Regions from separate parts of the Mesorhizobium sp. M0244 genome, predicted to be linked through region 1. Evidence: predicted binding sites of a transcription regulator. Region 1 holds the regulator's gene; each other region holds the start of a gene.
What was found. The regulator LexA, encoded in region 1, represses DNA repair genes until DNA is damaged. The targets are predictions, from matches to a motif close to TGTTCNNNNTGTGTTCNG.
Positions count from the first base shown of each region.

Region 1 (4,567 bases):
TCAGGCTGGTTGAAAAGACCGGCGGCAAATCCGGCGACTACAAGGTCACCGGGGTCACCGGAGATGGGACCACCGGGGCGGGCCGATAATGGCGCTGGTCCCAGTTGCCGAGGCGCTCGAGCGCCTGCTGCACGGCGCAGCAGCGCTGCCGGGCGAACGCGTCGCACTGCTGGATGCCGCAGACCGCGTGCTGGCGGAGCCGGTTGTGGCGCTCCGCACCCAGCCGCCGTTCAATGCCTCCGCCATGGACGGCTATGCCGTGCGGGCCGCCGATATCGCGTCCCTACCAGCAAAGCTTTCGGTGATCGGCATGGCGCCAGCCGGACGCGGCTTTGCCGGGGCGGTGCAGCAAGGGCAAGCCGTACGCATCTTTACCGGCGCGCCGCTTCCCGAAGGCGCCGACACCATCGTCATCCAGGAGAACGTCCGCGACCTCGGCGGCGGCAGCGTCGAAGTGACGGAGCCGACGGTGCAAGGGCGCAACATCCGCCGCCTCGGGCTTGATTTCGCCAAGGGCGACGTCCTGCTGGGCCAGGGCCGCCTGCTAGATCCGGCGGCCTTGTCACTGGCAGCATCGGCCAACCACCCCGAGGTCTGCGTGGTCAAGCGGCCGCTGGTCGCCATCATCGCCACCGGCGACGAATTGCTGCCGCCGGGCAGCGAGCTTGGCCCCGACCAGATCATCTCGTCAAACGCCTATGGCGTCGCCGCCGCCGCACAGTCGGTCGGCGCGCGCGCGCTCGATCTCGGCATCGCGCCGGACCGCAAGGAGGCGATCGCTGCGCTGGTGACAAAGGCGGTGAAGGCCGGCGCGAATGTCATCGTCACGCTGGGTGGTGCCTCGGTCGGTGACCACGACTTCGTCCATGACGTGCTGACCGGGCAAGGCATGACCCTCGATTTCTGGAAGATCGCCATGCGGCCCGGCAAGCCGCTGATGTTCGGGCGGCTGGGCGACATCCGCTGCATCGGCCTGCCCGGCAATCCGGTGGCAAGCCTGGTCGGCACCCAGCTCTTCCTGAAGCCGCTGCTGGCGCGGCTCGGCGGCCGGGCCTTTCAGCAGGATATACGTCGGGCGCGGCTCGGCGCTGCCATGCCGGCCAATGATCTCAGGCAGGATTATGTGCGGGCTGTTGTCAGGCACGACGCCGGCACGCTGGTGGCGACGCCGTTCGGCATTCAGGATTCCTCAATGCTGAAAATGCTGGCCGATGCGAACGGGCTGATCGTTCGCGCACCGTTCGCACCCGCCGCGGCGGCGGATGCTCCCTGCGACGTGCTGATGTTACGCTGAACAAACCGTCAACACATTCATTAAACTTTAAACAGTTGCGGAACACAAATGGAACAGATAGTGTTTGTTCTGGGTTTGTTTTTCTGATTCTGTTGGGGGTCGCTATGCTGACACGCAAACAACACGAACTGCTGATGTTCATCCACGAAAGGCTTAAGGAAAGCGGTATCCCGCCCTCCTTCGACGAGATGAAGGAAGCGCTCGACCTGGCTTCCAAATCAGGAATCCACCGGCTGATAACGGCGCTGGAGGAGCGCGGCTTCATTCGCCGTTTGCCCAACCGGGCCCGTGCCCTGGAGGTGCTGCGCCTGCCCGACTCGATCGCCCCAGGCCTCAATGCGGCACGCAAGTTCTCGCCGAGCGTCATCCAGGGCAGTCTTGGGCAAGGCGGTCCTGGGCAGGGCAGCCTGGGACGGCAAGGCAAGCCGACATCGTCGCGCGTCCCTGCAGCCGGCAATGACGACGATGTCGTCGTCGCCGTGTCGATCCCGGTGATGGGCCGCATCGCCGCCGGTGTGCCGATCGACGCCATCCAGCACCAGACGCATTCGATCTCCGTGCCGCCGGACATGATCATGGGCGGCGAGCATTATGCGCTTGAGGTCAAAGGCGATTCGATGATCGAGGCCGGCATTTTCGACGGCGACACGGTCATCATCCGCAATGCCGATACGGCGAGCCCCGGTGAGATCGTGGTGGCTCTGGTCGACGAGGAGGAAGCGACGCTGAAGCGGTTCCGCCGCAAGGGCGCCTCGATCGCCCTGGAAGCCGCTAATCCGGCCTATGAGACGCGCATCTTCGGGCCAGACAGGGTCAAGGTGCAAGGCAAACTCGTCGGGCTGATCCGCCGCTACTGAGTTGCGCCCTTGGGTGTGGTGCCGGCTTTAGGCTTGTCGGCCTTGCGATATGGCGGCAGGCCTCTGGCCTCGCGTGAAAACTTCCGCTGCATATGCCAGGGCCGGTATGATTTTTCGACCGCGAAGCGGATTTCTGCGCGCGTTGCCGCTTGTGGATCGAAATACACGGCGGCACTTCCCGCGCGCGCCAGTTGCCGTTTGGTGACGACGAGGACCAGCCGGTCGTAGTAGCAGGGGTTATGGGCGGTGGCGTCGTCGATGACGATCAAACTGGCAAAAGCACAGGCTGGCCGCGCAGTATCCCGGTCCTTGGCTTGCGCGACAATCGCACCGGATGGATGGCGGGCAAGGCAGAGGCCCTCCGTGCAAATGAAAGGCATGCCCGCTGGCAGATCGGCTGGGTCGGCAATGTCGAATTGCGGGTCGTTCTTTCCCGGTGTTTCCGGCGCGACGATGGCCTCGGAGGTCAGGGCGCGTTTCCAGTTGTCGATGGTGAATTCATTCGGGCGTGCTCGGTTGACCGCGAGTTCACCGCTGCCGATCGGCAGCGCGACCAGCCGTGCGTCCTCCGAGATCAATACGTCGGGTGCGCGCGTCTGCGTAGTCGTCAGCAAGCCGGCGAGCGCGAAAGGAAGTGCCGCGAGCCGCAGCCAGGTCGTGGCCATGCTGGCAATTATGAGACCGATCGTCACCAGAAGGACCGATCTCAGCGAAATCAGCCCGACCGCGTCGATCGGCGAGCGCTCGGAGATCCATCCGGACAGGGCGATCATCGCCGTCAGCCCCTTGCCCATCACATAGAGGAAAGGCCCATCCGCGCCGAACGGCATCGCCAGCGCGCTGAGGACCGCGCAAGGCATGACGACCAGCGAGACAATGGGCATGATCGCCAGATTGGCGAACAGGCTGAGCGGCGCCACGCGCTGGAAATGCCATATAGCGAAAAGCGCCGTGGCGCCCCCTGCAATGATCGAGGTCATCGCGAGGCCGCCCATGCCCAACAGAACCTTTCGGGTGGCGAAGCGTAGCGGCGACCGCCGCGGTGGCGGCGTGGTGGCCCTGCCGGCGCGGTAATCGGACCAGCCGGCATAGGCGCCGACAAGGGCCGCAGTCGCGGCGAAGGACATCTGGAAACTCGGACCGACCACCTCGTGCGGCGACACCAGGATGACCGCGATGGCCGAGATCGCCAGATTGCGCATGGTGAGCGCGGCCCGGTCGAACAGCACGGCGATAAGCATCACCGCCAGCATGATGAAGCTGCGTTCGGCCGCCACCACGATGCCGGAAAAGACGAGGTACGCCGCAATCGAAAAAAGCGCGGCGGCTGCGGCATATTTCTTGACCGGCCGTCGCGATGAGAAGTTGGGAAACAGCGCAAAGGCGCCGCGCAGGAGGGCCATGATGGTGCCGGCGACCAACGCCATATGCAGCCCTGAGATGGAGATGATGTGGTAGATGCCGGTACGCCGCATCGCTTCGTTGATCTCCTCGGGAATGCCGGCGCGCACGCCGACGATCAGCGCGGCTGCAATTTCCCCCTCGGCGCCGCCGATGCGGCTGCGGATATGGTCGGCGATCGATTCGCGGGCATCCTCGACCGCCGAAGAAAGCCGCGCAGCAAGCGGCATGCCGCCCGACGGCACGACTTTTGGATTGCCGAGGAAAAAGCCGCTGCCGCCGATACCGGCAAAATAGCTGTCGAAGGAGAAGTCGTAGCTGTCGGGCCGCACCGGGCCGGTCGGCGGCAGCAGCCGCACATAGCCGGTGATCTCGGAACCTGCGGTCAGCTCAGCCGGTATCTTCATCGCCGAAACGCGGACCCGTTCCGGCATGTAGCGCAGTGTCGGCCGGGCGGTCGAGATCACGTCGATCGTCAGCCTGATGCGGCCGCTCGCCATGGGCTCGAACGACACGACGCGACCCGTCAGCCGCGTCGAGATTTCGGAACCGAGCATATGCGTTCCGACACGCCAGGTCTCGAACTTGGCGGCAAGCACGCCAAGCGCGCAGAGCAACGCCACCATGAAGCACAGGCGGGTTCTGGGCCACGACCGCGAGAGGACGGCACAAAGCGCCGCGAGGAGCACGATTGCGATCGGCTGTGGAAAGGACGGCTCCACCGCCAGCGAGAAATACACAACCACCCCGCATGCCAGGAACACCGGCACCAGCAAGAAGGCGACGCCGCGGTCGAGTTCAAGGCCGGCCGCCGAGGCTACGCCCTTGCGGATGCTGGACGGTGCAAGGAGCCGCCAGCGCCGGCGCAGACGCACGATGGGCTCGACCGCAGGCACCGTAACCGTTGCTGGATCGCCCGCCGGCAGGATCCGGGGATCAATGCGCGGAGCGGGCAGCGATGCCGGTGCCGGCAGGACAGGCAGGGGCGTGGCAAACAGCAAACGTTCGCTGACGC
Region 1 is NZ_JAMYSE010000006.1:1,399-5,965, reverse strand. Features, by position in the region: gene moaC (cyclic pyranopterin monophosphate synthase MoaC) at 1-89, shown strand, start outside; gene NKJ08_RS06885 (molybdopterin molybdotransferase MoeA) at 89-1,294, shown strand; gene lexA (transcriptional repressor LexA) at 1,399-2,151, shown strand; gene NKJ08_RS06875 (ComEC/Rec2 family competence protein) at 2,145-4,567, opposite strand, start outside.

Region 2 (4,567 bases), on a different contig from region 1:
CTTGTTACCGAAGAGATGGTGCGGCTGATCGTCGGCGCGGTCGCCCTGATCTTCGTGCTACGCTGGATTTATGTGCAGATCCGCCATGGGGCGACACATTCCGCGCAGCCCAACCGCGTCGCCGCCGGCTTCTGGGGTGCCGTCGCCGGTTTCACCAGCTTCGTCGCCCATGTCGGCGGCCCGCCGTTTCAGGTCTATGCGCTGCCGATCAGGCTCGATCCGAAGGTGCTGTCGGGCACCGCGGCGATCTTTTTCGCCGTGACCAATGCGCTGAAGCTCATCCCCTACTTTGCGCTCGGCCAGTTCGACACCACCAACCTGACCGCGTCGGCGGTGCTGATGCCGCTAGCGCCGCTGACCATCGCCGGCGCCTGGCTGGTGCGGCGGATGCGGCCGGAGCTGTTCTATCCCTTCACCTATGCGACCGTGGCGGTCGTCGCGGTCAAGCTTCTGTGGGACGGCATCGCCGGCCTTTTATAAGACGGCGGCCCCCAGCCGGCCGCCGCCGGATTCTTTAAGCCTCAGGCGGCACTCGGCAGCAGCGGCCGCGTCCTGCCAAACGCGAGAGCAACGCCCGTTGCCAGCACCAACGCCATGCAGCCAAGAATGGTGATGTCGTGCAGCGTCGGCTTCAGCACCATGTCGGCGATGATCACGAGCATCACCGAATAGTCGAAGCGCGCAGCATTGAGAACGCGCTGGCCCTGGGCAAGCACTGCCGGCGTCACGCCATCCTTGGCGATCATACCGGCCATGCGGTCGGCAGTCGGCTTGAAGACGAACATGCCGATGCAGAAGGTCGTCGCATAACCGGCAAGGCCGATCAGCACCCACAGATCGGAAAAGCCGACCCAGAAGCCGCACATGATGAGGCCGAAGAGCAACGTCAGCATCGACATCGGCGCGAAGAACCGGTTGCCGAGCTCGCCGGTGGCGCGCATCGCCTGCAGCATGCCTTCGACGTTTCCAGCGCGATCGGCGCGGACCGCAAGCAGCATCAGCGTGAAGCCGCCGCCGACCCAGAGGATCGCCGAGACGATGTGCAGAAATTTAACGACCGAGTACCAGTCCATGGTTCGCTCCTTGAGAAATTTGATGATTGCCGGAGCGCAAGGTTTGCTCCGCCTCGTTGCGAGGAGCGGGCGTTTAGCGCGGCGCCTGTTTCGGAACGATGTCGCGCGGAGGGCGGTTTTGTTTCGGTATGTCGGTCACGATCTGGAGGAACCATTGCGCAAGCGCGTTGCTCCACTTTCCAGCCGGTGTTGCAAACGATCCTTAGCCGGTCGGCTGTGCTGTTACGGCACAGATGCTGGGCGCTTGATCGAAAAATATGCCCTTCGTTAAGGCTTCGTTAAGCTTTACAGGCGTTTACTATGCCCATCCAGTGATCTGGATTCTTACCGAGTGGTTGGAGCCACTTTGTTTGACGCCTCCCTGTTAAACTCCTGAGAGCCGCCTTATCCGCGGCTCTTTTTTTGTTCGTCGGCAAGGAGCCCTTGGCGTCAAATGGGGCCGTTAACCGTTTGTTAAACATGTGCTTGCCTTCGCTGCCGGCGAAGCGCATTTTCAAGCTTCAGTCGTTTAGGCTGCCGGATGTGACGGCCAAGAGCCAAATCGGCCGGCTGTTAGGCAAGTGCAGGGGCGTAGCAAATGAACGAGCCTTCGAAGGCCGGCGCGAAAACCATCAAACTGGCGGAGCGCCGGGTTTTCTCCCAATCCTTCAAGCCGCTCTATCAGGAAGGCATGGGCCTGGTCGAGCAGGCGGCCGAATATCTCGACGGCAAGGGCCGGGCCGAGGCCAAGAAGCTGTCGAGGCTGGCGGCGACACTTTATGCGGCCGAATCGATGCGGCTGACCACAAGGCTGATGCAGGTCGCCTCGTGGCTGCTTTTGCAGCGGGCGGCGAATTCCGGCGAGATGACCCGCGATCAGGTCGCCTCCGAAAAATCCAAGGTGCGTCTCGACACCGCCTCCGCGCATGAGGAGGCGCCCGGCTGGGCCGAACTGCCGAAGGATTTCGTCGACCTCGTCAACCGGTCGCTGCGCCTGCAGGCGCTGGTGCGCCGCATGGACGAGGAGATCTATGGCGGCCTCGCCGAGGTGCCGCCGTCGAGCCGTCGCCTCAATCCGGTCTCCGACCAGATCACGCTGCTGAACACGGCTTTCGCCCGCGGCTGACAGGCTGCTTGATAATTCTACTCTGACGGACACCTGGCGCGGTTTTCTGCGCTTCCGATGCTCACGGATCTAAAAGTCCGCTCCGCTTCGGTTCTCGCCTGTTTCTGGTTTGTTCACATTTCGCTGGCATCGCTGTCTGCCGGGGGTAAAGTTGGCGGATGGGGGAAGCGATTCGCATCATCGGCATCGATCCGGGACTTAGGCGCACCGGCTGGGGCATCGTCGAAAGCCTCGGCAATTCGCTGCGCTTCGTCGCTTCCGGCACCGTGCGGTCCGACGACAAGGCAACGCTGGCGGTGCGTCTTTGCCAATTGCATGACGGGCTTGTCGAGATCCTGCATGCCGCGATGCCGCACGAGGCGGCGGTCGAGCAGACCTTCGTCAACAAGGATGCCGTGGCGACGCTCAAACTCGGCCAGGCACGCGGCATCGCCATGCTGGTGCCGGCGCGTGCCGGCCTTGTCGTTGCCGAATATGCGCCAAACGCCGTCAAGAAGGCGGTGATCGGCGTCGGCCATGGCGACAAGAAACAGATCCACATGATGGTCAAGGTGCTGATGCCGAAGGCGACTTTCGACACCGACGACGCCGCCGACGCGCTGGCCATCGCCATCTGTCACGCGCATCACCGGCAGAGCATCGCCTACAGGATGGCGGCGCTGGCATGAGGTATCAGGCATGATCGGCAAGCTAAAAGGCACGCTGGACGAGATCGACGAGGATTTCTGCATCGTCGACGTGCATGGCGTCGGCTATGTCGCCTATTGCTCGGCGCGCACGCTGGCGGCATTGCCGCGGCCGGGCGAGGCAGTGGTGCTGTTCATCGAGACCTATGTGCGCGAGGACATGCTGCGGCTCTATGGATTCCAGTCGGTGCTGGAGCGCGAGTGGTTCCGGCTGTTGATGAACAATGTGCAGGGCGTCGGCGCCAAGGTCGCGCTGGCAATTCTCTCGACGCTGGCGCCGGCCGACCTCGCCAACGCAATTGCGTTGCGCGATATCGCCATGGTCAGCCGCGCGCCCGGCGTCGGCAAGAAGGTGGCGGAGCGCATCGTTACCGAATTGAAGAACAAGGCGCCGGCCTATGCGGGCACTGCGTCCGGCACCATCGGCCTGAAGCAGGAGCTCGGCGAGGGCGTCGCTTCGGCGCCGATCACCGACGCCGTCTCGGCGCTGGTCAATCTCGGTTATTCGCGCGACACCGCCGCCAATGCGGTGGCGGCGGCGCTGAAGACGGCAGGCGAGGAGGCGGACGCGTCGAAGCTGATCCGGTTCGGGCTGAAGGAGCTGGCACGGTGAGACGTTGCTTGTCCCGCACCTTGCCTTGTGCAAGGAAAGCGGCATGAGCCTTTCGCCACGCCTCATTGCTCCCGACAAACGCGGCGAGGACGCCGAGCAGACCTTGCGGCCGCAGACGCTTGGTGACTTCGTCGGCCAGGCGGCGGTGCGGGCGAATCTCAAAGTGTTCATCGAGGCCGCCAAGGGCCGCAGCGAAGCGCTCGACCACGTGTTGTTCGTCGGCCCGCCCGGCCTCGGCAAGACGACGCTGGCGCAAATCATGGCGCGCGAGCTCGGCGTCAATTTCCGCTCGACCTCCGGTCCGGTCATCGCCAAGGCCGGCGACTTGGCGGCGCTGCTCACCAACCTCGAAGACCGTGACGTGCTGTTCATCGATGAGATCCACCGGCTCAACCCGGCGGTCGAGGAAATCCTCTATCCGGCGATGGAAGATTTCCAGCTCGACCTGATCATCGGCGAGGGGCCGGCGGCGCGCTCGGTCAAGATCGACCTGGCCCGCTTCACGCTTGTCGCCGCCACCACCCGGCTCGGCCTTTTGACCAACCCGCTGCGCGACCGGTTCGGCATTCCGGTGCGGCTCAATTTCTACTCGGTCGAGGAACTCGAGCAGATCGTGCGGCGCGGCGCCCGCATCCTTGCCATGCCGCTCGGCGACGACGGTGCCTTGGAGATCGCCCGGCGGGCGCGCGGCACGCCGCGCATCGCCGGCCGGCTGTTGCGCCGGGTGCGCGACTTCGCCAGCGTTGCCGGCGACGGCCATGTCGACCGCAAGATCGCCGACGAGGCGCTGACGCGGCTGGAGGTCGACGGGCTCGGCCTCGACGCGCTCGACCGCCGCTATCTGTCGATGATCGCCCGGAATTTCGGCGGCGGGCCGGTCGGCATCGAGACCATCGCTGCCGGGCTTTCCGAGCCACGCGATGCCATCGAGGACATCATCGAACCCTTTCTGATCCAGCAGGGCTTCATCCAGCGCACACCGCGCGGCCGCGTGCTGGCGGCCAATGCCTGGCGGCATCTCGGCCTCGACGCGCCGAAGGACCTAGCGCAGCAGCAGATCAGCCTGTTCCAGGAGGAGCCCTAGCTTGCG
Region 2 is NZ_JAMYSE010000002.1:11,174-15,740, forward strand. Features, by position in the region: gene NKJ08_RS02305 (sulfite exporter TauE/SafE family protein) at 1-480, shown strand, start outside; gene NKJ08_RS02310 (DUF2269 family protein) at 522-1,073, opposite strand; gene rcdA (protease adaptor protein RcdA) at 1,651-2,178, shown strand; gene ruvC (crossover junction endodeoxyribonuclease RuvC) at 2,337-2,846, shown strand; gene ruvA (Holliday junction branch migration protein RuvA) at 2,857-3,477, shown strand; gene ruvB (Holliday junction branch migration DNA helicase RuvB) at 3,521-4,561, shown strand.
Region 2: a site for LexA is predicted at 2,278-2,295, ahead of ruvC (crossover junction endodeoxyribonuclease RuvC). Genes of this name have one in related genera too.

Region 3 (4,567 bases), on a different contig from region 1:
CCTCAGATTCCGCCCCAAGTTCCGCCTTTGGCTCAGCCGCTGGTTCAGCAGCCGCTTCGGCGGCGGGCTGGGTCTCTTGCGTGACTTCTTCTGGAGCTGCCGGCTGGTCTTCCGCGACAGCCTCTGCCGCCGTTTCGGTTACGGCTTCGGCCGCAGCCTCCGCAACAGGGGCCGCATCCGACACGGGCTCGGAAGGCTCCGCCGGTGGCTCTGCCGCGGCAGCTGCTTCCGCTATCCTCGCCTGCTCGGCCCGCGCAGCCTCGTCCGCGGCCTGCTTTGCAGCGGCGGCTTCACGTGCGGCATTGTCTTGTGCTTCGAGCCGCGCCTTGACCTCGGCCGCCGGTTTGGCATCGGCGCGATAGCCTAGGCCCTTCAGGATCTCTTCCATGTCGTCGGCGGTGGCGCCGAGGATAGACATCATCGGCGGCGTCACCATGAAAGACTGACCGTCATAGGCGCCGTCGGGGCGGGGCCCGAGGCCCGGCTTCCAGTTGGTCGCCGGCCGGATCAGGTCGGCCAGCCGTTCAAGAATATCGACGCGTACAGCACGCCGGCCAAGATTGCGGTAGCCGGCAAGCTTGTAGAAAGTCTTGTCGAAGGTCGGATCGATGACCACCGAGGTGCGGCCGGAGGCCAGCGCGTGAACGACATCGCCGAAGCCGGGCTTGTCCTTGCCGTCGTTTCTCAGCGCCCACAGCAGCGTTATCAACCCGGCCGGCGCCGGCTTGATCAGCGCCGGCACGAAGACGTGGTAGGCGCCGAAGCGCACGCCGAGACGGCGAAGCGCCGCGCGGCCTTCCTGGTCGAGGGACTTCATCTCGTCGGCGATGTCGCGACGGTTGATGAGGCCGAAATGCTCGACGAGCTGGAAAGCAATGCCGCGGCCGATGCCGGTGATCTGCTCCGCATTCTTGAGGTCGACCAGCGGCTTCAGCAGGGATTCGATCTGGAAATTGACGAAGCGCTCGGCGCGCGCGGCAACCTTGTCGCGGGCCGGACCGGTGAGTTGCTCGTCGGCCAGCAGGACGAGACGCGGCTTCAAAGCGTCTTCGCCGGCGACCAGCGTGCCGATCGGCGCGCCGATCCAGCGCAGCGTGCCATCCGAACCCAGGGCGATGTCGCCATTGGCCGAGGCACCGAAGCGCTCGGCCCGCGCCTCGAACTCGGCGGCAAGCGCCTTCTGCGCCGCCGCCCGCACCGCCTTGGCATCCTCGCCGCCGGCGCTCTGGTCGGCAGTGAAACGGAAACCCTGCAACTCGCCGACGTGGTGGCCTTCGACGAGGACGGTTCCGGTTGGGCTGATTTCGGCTTCAGGCATCGTGTTTTCTCTAAGGCGCCGCATGAGGACGGAAGTCCTGCGGTCTACAAAACGTTTCGTCAACCGCTCATGCAGCGCATCCGACAATCTGTCTTCGATTTCGCGCGTCTTTTCCTGCCAGTGTGCCCGATCGGCCAGCCAGCCGGGCCGGTTCGAAACGAAGGTCCATGTGCGGATCTGGGCAATCCTGTGCGACAGCGTGTCGATGTCGCCTTCGGTGGTGTCGGCACGGCGCACCTGCTCGGCCATATAGTTCTCGTCGACATGGCCATGCTTGGCAAGGTCCATGTAGATAGAAGCAATCAAGTCGGCGTGCTGGGCCGGCGCGATCTTCCTGTAGTCGGGTAGCGCGCAGGCTTCCCAAAGCAGCGCCACGCGCCTGGCATCGGTGGTGAGTGCCCGGATGTCCTCGTCGCGCGACAGATGCTCGAGCGCCTGCGCGTCTACTGCCGGCAGTGCGCGCGTCAGACCTTCGACCGGAGCATTGGTCTCGATCGAGCGCTTCAGCGCATCGAGGTTGGCGAAATCGAAGTGCGCGGTGCGCCACTGCAGCACTTTCACCGGGTCGAAATCATGCGCCTCGATCTTCTTGACCAGTTCCTCATCCAGCGGATCGACCTGGCCGGTGACGCCGAAGGTGCCGTCGCGCAAATGCCGGCCGGCACGGCCGGCAATCTGGCCGAGCTCGGCCGAGGTCAGGTTGCGGTACTGGTAGCCATCGAATTTGCGGTTCTGGGCGAAGGCGACGTGATCGAGGTCGAGGTTGAGGCCCATGCCGATGGCGTCGGTGGCGATGAGGTAGTCGACGTCGCCCGACTGGAACAGCGCCACCTGGGCGTTGCGAGTGCGCGGGCTTAGCGCGCCGAGCACGACGGCGGCACCGCCCTGCTGGCGGCGGATCAGCTCGGCTATGGCATAGACCTCGTCCGCCGAGAAGGCGACGATCGCGGTGCGCCGCGGCAGGCGGGTCAGCTTCTTCGAGCCGACATAGGCAAGATGCGACAGGCGTGGCCGTGTCACTACCGACACGCCCCGCAGCAGGCGCTGCAGGATGCCGTGCATGGTGGCGGCGCCGAGCAGCAGCGTCTCCTGGCGGCCGCGCAGATGCAGGATGCGATCGGTGAAGATGTGGCCGCGTTCGAGATCGCCGGCGAGCTGGACCTCGTCGATGGCAACGAAGGCGGCATCGGTCTCGCGCGGCATGGCTTCCACCGTGCAGACCGAGTATTTCGCGCCCGCCGGCTGGATCTTTTCCTCGCCGGTGATGAGCGCCACCTTGTGAGCGCCGACCTTCTCGCAGACGCGCGTATAGACCTCGCGGGCGAGCAGCCTGAGCGGCAGGCCGATGACGCCGCTTTCATGCGCCACCATCCGTTCGATGGCGAGATGGGTCTTGCCGGTGTTGGTCGGGCCGAGCACGGCCGTCACGTCTCGACCCGACAGGATCAGCGGTTCAGTGTGTTTCGGATGGATGTTCATCGGCCTGGAAATAAGGCTCTCTGCCTCGCATTGTCGGGAGCGCGCCCATATTGGCCGCGTATGACAGGCGACACATAGGGATTTCGGGCGCGAAGCGAAAGCGGAATGTGCCGAGGCAGGCCGATTGGTTCGTTCGAAGCCGCAAATCTGTTCCCGATTAACAGTTGGAACGAGTCTGGAACGAATCAGCGACGAATCACAGACTCGCGTTGATTCAGGTTTTGTTCACGGCTACATCTGGGTTTTCTGCCGGCGAGTCTCACCACATGCTGAATCACAGAAACTGGCCCGATTCATGCAGGTAGCATCCAGGCGAGCACCTCCGTTAACCTTTGCCGGTGAATGATCGTGGCCGGCCAATCCGCTTCGTCCAACATTGTGAAATTATTGATGTTTCTTAATGCGCCTTAATCATTTCAATGGTGTTTTCAGCACTCGCCGTTAACATTCCGCTCAAAGCCGGAACGAATCGGCGACGAATCAGCGATAGGCAAAGTTTCTCGATTTGTTCACCGCAACATGTTGTGTCGTGAACAGCTTTTCCACCGAGAATCCACAGGCAGTGAGACGGCTTTTGCACAGGCTGCGCGGCGGCCATTAACCTTTGCGTGCCGGATTGGGGCAGCGTGCCGCACCGCGATCGTTCAACGGGAAGGCTGCTATGGAAACGGGCCGTTTTGCGGCCCGTTTCGTCCAGCGCGTATCTGTCTCAACGTAAAGATAAAGTTATCAGCTAATATACTGCCCGCCATTGGCGGATATGGTCGAGCCGGTGATGAAACCGGCATCGTCGGAAGCGAGGAAGACGACGCAGCGCGCGATCTCCTCCGGCTCGCCGAGGCGGCCGACCGGGATCTGCGGGATGACGCGCTCGTTGAGCACCTTCTCGTCCATTGCCTTGACCATTTCGGTGGCGATATAGCCGGGGCAGATCACATTGACGGTGATGCCGGCGCGCGCACCTTCCTGGGCCAGCGCCTTGGTGAAGCCGATGTCGCCGGCCTTCGAGGCCGAATAATTGACCTGGCCGACCTGGCCTTTCTGGCCGTTGATCGAGGAGATGGTGATGACGCGGCCGAACTTGCGGTCGCGCATGCCGCCCCACAGCGGATGCGTCATGTTGAAGACGCCGGAAAGATTGGTGTCGAGGACCTCTTTCCACTGCTCGCGCGTCATCTTGTGGAACATCGCATCGCGGGTGATGCCGGCATTGTTGACCAGCACCGAGACGGGACCGAGTTCGGCCTCGATCTGTTTGACGCCGGCGGCGCACGCCTCATAGTCGGCGACCGACCATTTGTAGACCGGGATACCGGTCATTGCGTTGAATTTCTGCGCCGCGTCGTCATTGCCGGCATAGTTTGCGGCAACCGAATAGCCGGCGCTTTTCAAGGCGATCGAGATCGCCGCACCGATGCCGCGCGACCCACCTGTAACGATTGCGACCTTTGTCATAATGCTCCCTCCCAGAGTGAATGGTGAATAGTGAATAGTGAATGGTCGCGAAAGCCCTCTGGTCTTCCATTCACCATTCACTATTTTCCATTCACCCGATTGCTTCCACGCACATGGCGACGCCCATGCCGCCGCCGATGCACAGCGTGGCAAGGCCTTTTTTCGCACCGCGACGGCGCATCTCGTAGACCAGCGTGTTGAAGACGCGGGCGCCCGACGCGCCGACCGGATGGCCGATGGCGATGGCACCGCCATTGACGTTGACGATCGACGGGTCCCAGCCCATGTCCTTGTTGACGGCGCAGGCCTGCGCGG
Region 3 is NZ_JAMYSE010000002.1:54,649-59,215, forward strand. Features, by position in the region: gene NKJ08_RS02510 (helicase-related protein) at 1-2,797, opposite strand, end outside; gene phbB (acetoacetyl-CoA reductase) at 3,527-4,252, opposite strand; gene NKJ08_RS02520 (acetyl-CoA C-acetyltransferase) at 4,344-4,567, opposite strand, start outside.
Region 3: a site for LexA is predicted at 2,963-2,980, ahead of NKJ08_RS02510 (helicase-related protein). Genes of this name have one in related genera too.